Regions from separate parts of the Paenibacillus sp. FSL M8-0212 genome, predicted to be linked through region 1. Evidence: a T-box and tRNA genes for the amino acid it is inferred to sense, from the RefSeq annotation. Region 1 holds a T-box; the other holds one or more tRNA genes.

Region 1 (2,172 bases):
TTATCCTTATGGTTCGCATTCTCTTCGATTATCTTGTTAACGGTTTCAGCAATTATGATCTCCTACTCCGGTTGGTTTGCTGCACTACTGTTTGTCCTGTCCATTGCCAACATTGGCTGGGGATTTGTGATTCGCGCCAAAAAAGAACGTCAGGAAGTTCGCTCGGCTGCTTCAGAGCCCACTTCTTGAGCAGGTCATTTGATAGTTCAATAATGAACGCATAAATAAAGAGGAGTCCTTCAATAGGACTCCTCTTTATTTATGTTAACTATTCATTGCATGAAATGAAGATCTTTGTTCAGGACTACTGTTTACGTCTCGGAACAAATCCCATACGTTCTTTCACTGCATCCAACGTTTGAGCAGCAACTTCTTCTGCACGACGGGCTGACGTATCCAGAATATCCGCCAATTCGCCAGATTCACGAATCTCATTATATCGTTGTTGTAGCGGTTCAATCACAGATACAACCACTTCAGCCAATTCCTTTTTGAATGGACCGTACATCTTGCCTTCATAACGCTCAGCTACTTCCTTAAGCGTCATACCTGCACATTCAGCATAGATACTCATCAGATTGCTGACTTCCGGTTTGTTTGCCGGATCATATACGACTTCACGTCCCGAATCTGTAGTGGCACGGCTGATTTTTTTGCGAATCACATCCGGCGGATCCAGCAGGGCAATATAGCTGCCAGCGTTAGGGTTACTTTTACTCATTTTCGAAGAGGCATCATCAAGTGACATTACCCGTGCACCCACCTGTGGAATATACGGATCTGGAATGGTGAAGTACTCCCCATAACGGTGGTTAAAGCGTCCTGCCAGATCACGTGTCAGTTCCAGATGCTGCTTCTGATCCTCGCCTACTGGCACAAGGTCAGCATTGTATAACAAAATATCAGCCGCCATTAATGATGGATACACGAACAGTCCGGCACCAACGGAATCTTTACCAGATGATTTATCCTTAAACTGAGTCATGCGTTCAAGCTCACCCATGGAGGTCAGCGTTGTCATCAACCAGCCCAATTCAGCGTGCTGCGGTACATGGGATTGCAGAAATACGTTAGATTTCGACGGATCAATACCTGCTGCAATAAACAGTGCAGCTACCGCTTCCGACTGTTCACGCAATGCTGCTGGCTCCTGAGCCACGGTGATGGCATGAAGATCAACCACCATGAAATGACATTGATAGTCATGCTGGAGTTTTACAAAATTTTTGATAGCACCAATATAGTTGCCCAATGTGAGCTTACCGCTTGGCTGAATACCTGAAAGTACTGTTTTCATTGCACATAACGCCTCCCTGATTGTATATAAAAAAAACTCCTGCCATTCTCTGCGAACGCAAAAAGGCCCCACATCCGCAAGGGACGTGAGACCGTGGTGCCACCCTTATTCGCTTTTCTTCGACTGCTCTGACCCTGAATCAAGTCAAGCCGAAGAAATGCCTTCATTGTTCCGTAACGTGGATTATACGGCAGACTCTAGTGGGGCAAGCCCATCTCTGGCTTAACCTGTTCAAACCTACACTCAAGGGTCCATTCGGTAAAGAGCTCACACCGGTTCACATCAACCACCGGCTTTCTGAAGAGGATTCTCTTGGCCTACTTATCCCTGTCATCGATTTCTTGTCATTCAATTCTAATAAATGCTTTCAGAGTTCCATCTTAATGCGCACAGGCGCGAATGTCAAAATGAGTTGAACTTTTTTACCCGAGACACTGAAATCTGTTATGATGGAATTGCTTATCCTGATGACTCGTTCACACGAAGCAGCGCAGGAAATAGCTGGCATGTACACAATGACACGCCTGCAGCAGTAGCTTCATCACAACTGCTTGCAGACAGATTTCAAGTGGGAAAAGGAGCATCGATATGAAACAAGTGACCAAAGGCCAATGGAATGGTTACGACACGTATATCCTACATAGCCGTGAATTGGAAATCACCCTGCTGCCGCGTCTTGGGAATAATATTATTTCTATTCGCGATTTAGTGCAGGACAGAGATGTCGTCCGCCGTCCGGATGAAGACGATCTTGCCTTTTATCTGCAGAAGCCGTACCATTTTGGCGTTCCTCTCCTGATTCCACCAGGACGCATTCATCGGGGACAATTCGAATATGAAGGTGTCGGTTACCAGTTCGATCAGAACACGGCGAA
Region 2 (2,172 bases), 130 kb from region 1:
AGTACTTATATACACATACTTCCGGGCGCAATTAATCGCCTGCTCAATCGTTTCCCAATCCGACATTGCTGGACACATGGATGCAAATGCAAAGTCATAATTTTTCTCCCAACCCTTATCCTTAATGGAGATTTCCTCATATCGTTCGTTTACGATTTCGATATTGGATTCCAAAGATGAAGGTATCGTCTCTTTCATAAGGGAGACAAGCAACTCCGAAGGCTCAACTGCGGTCACACTTGCCCCCTTTTCCGCAAAAGGAATGGTAAATATACCTGAGGCTGCTCCAATGTCCAAAATGGATAACCCTGCAAATTCTACACCCTGATTCTCAATCCAGCCCATAATGCGCTCAGAACGCTGCTTTCCTTCTTCAGTGAACGACTGTGCATGATAATCTCTGGCCCACCGCTCAAATGCTTCTTCTGTATTAGAGGGGACGCTTTTCTTATAATAATTTGAACTTCTCGGACGATTCTTCCATGCCTCTTCCCATACAGAAAGATCAAATAACAGATCGGTATCCGATACATTTTTTCCATTAGTCACTCTACTTCACTCCTCTACATTAAAGACTTTACTTATCTACAATATACTTTATATAATCATACGTCAATCTTTAACTCTAGATTTTCTTACTGCACATAAATCGTTTCATATAAAATAAAAATAGCCCTACACATTGCATAAGCAACATGTAGGGCTATTCAATATACCGGCGAGAGGACTCGAACCTCCACGGTTTCCCACTCGATTTTGAGTCGAGCGCGTCTGCCATTCCGCCACGCCGGCATATGCTGGAGGCGCCACCCAGATTCGAACTGGGGATAAAGCTTTTGCAGAGCTGTGCCTTACCACTTGGCTATGGCGCCATATTTTTGGAGCGGACGACGGGAATCGAACCCGCGACCCTCGCCTTGGCAAGGCGATGCTCTACCGCTGAGCCACGTCCGCATAATGGCTGGGGATATAGGATTTGAACCTATGCATGACGGAGTCAAAGTCCGTTGCCTTACCGCTTGGCTAATCCCCAATAAAAAATGAAAAAACAAAGGGGCGATCGAGGGGAATTGAACCCCCGAATGCCGGATCCACAAACCGGTGCGTTAACCACTTCGCCACGATCGCCACAAAAGGTTATTTTCTAAAAGTTAATTGGCAGGGGCAGCAGGAATTGAACCCACACCAACGGTTTTGGAGACCGTTGTTCTACCTTTAAACTATGCCCCTAAAAACTGGTGGAGGATGATGGATTCGAACCACCGAACCCGTACGGGAGCAGATTTACAGTCTGATGCGTTTGGCCACTTCGCTAATCCTCCAGGATTACATGGTGCCGGCGAGAGGACTTGAACCCCCAACCTACTGATTACAAGTCAGTTGCTCTACCAGTTGAGCTACACCGGCGTATTAAATTGTTTTAAAATGGTGGCTCGGGACGGAATCGAACCGCCGACACGAGGATTTTCAGTCCTCTGCTCTACCGACTGAGCTACCGAGCCATAATAAAGTCTAATCTTAATTCCTTACACTTTATATAGGGCATCAGTGCCATACAGCAGATGTAGTGAACAGTTTGCCTCATGTAAAGATTAAATGGCGGAACCGACGGGATTCGAACCCGCGATCTCCTGCGTGACAGGCAGGCATGTTAGGCCAACTACACCACGGTTCCAGATCACTTTCTCAAGGAAAGTATAATTGCGGGGGCAGGATTTGAACCTGCGGCCTTCGGGTTATGAGCCCGACGAGCTACCGGGCTGCTCCACCCCGCGTCGTTATAAAAGTTATATGGTGGAGGCTGAGGGGATCGAACCCCCGACCCTCTGCTTGTAAGGCAGATGCTCTCCCAGCTGAGCTAAGCCTCCGAACAACACATTTATGATCATACCATAATCTTGTTGTAAAAATCAACTTCTTTTTTTGAAGTTATTATGACCCGTAGGGGATTCGAACCCCTGTTACCTCCGTGAAAGGGAGGTGTCTTAACCCCTTGACCAACGGGCCTTAATATTATGGCGGAGAGAGAGGGATTCGAACCCTCGAGACGCTTGTGACGCCTACACGATTTCCAATCGTGCTCCTTCGGCCAGCTCGGACACCTCTCCATATGGCTCCCCGAACAGGGCTCGAACCTGTGACAACTCGATTAACAGTCGAGTGCTCTACCAA

The links. The T-box of region 1 lies ahead of trpS (tryptophan--tRNA ligase). A T-box ahead of a tRNA ligase gene usually reads a tRNA of that ligase, here a tRNA-Trp.
Region 2: it encodes a tRNA-Trp, which carries the amino acid that the T-box ahead of trpS (tryptophan--tRNA ligase) is inferred to sense. The anticodon was not compared.

Annotation. Positions count from the first base shown of each region.
Region 1 covers NZ_JBBORP010000001.1:3,761,770-3,763,941, reverse strand. The annotation lists gene MKX68_RS16650 (hypothetical protein) at 1-189, shown strand, start outside; gene trpS (tryptophan--tRNA ligase) at 305-1,297, opposite strand; T-box leader at 1,374-1,640, opposite strand; gene MKX68_RS16640 (aldose 1-epimerase) at 1,886-2,172, shown strand, end outside.
Region 2 covers NZ_JBBORP010000001.1:3,633,681-3,635,852, reverse strand. The annotation lists gene MKX68_RS16080 (class I SAM-dependent methyltransferase) at 1-549, opposite strand, end outside; tRNA gene MKX68_RS16075 (tRNA-Leu) at 714-792, opposite strand; tRNA gene MKX68_RS16070 (tRNA-Cys) at 799-872, opposite strand; tRNA gene MKX68_RS16065 (tRNA-Gly) at 880-954, opposite strand; tRNA gene MKX68_RS16060 (tRNA-Gln) at 959-1,033, opposite strand; tRNA gene MKX68_RS16055 (tRNA-His) at 1,056-1,128, opposite strand; tRNA gene MKX68_RS16050 (tRNA-Trp) at 1,157-1,230, opposite strand; tRNA gene MKX68_RS16045 (tRNA-Tyr) at 1,237-1,322, opposite strand; tRNA gene MKX68_RS16040 (tRNA-Thr) at 1,332-1,407, opposite strand; tRNA gene MKX68_RS16035 (tRNA-Phe) at 1,427-1,502, opposite strand; tRNA gene MKX68_RS16030 (tRNA-Asp) at 1,598-1,675, opposite strand; tRNA gene MKX68_RS16025 (tRNA-Met) at 1,702-1,775, opposite strand; tRNA gene MKX68_RS16020 (tRNA-Val) at 1,793-1,868, opposite strand; tRNA gene MKX68_RS16015 (tRNA-Glu) at 1,936-2,007, opposite strand; tRNA gene MKX68_RS16010 (tRNA-Ser) at 2,017-2,108, opposite strand; tRNA gene MKX68_RS16005 (tRNA-Asn) at 2,112-2,172, opposite strand, start outside.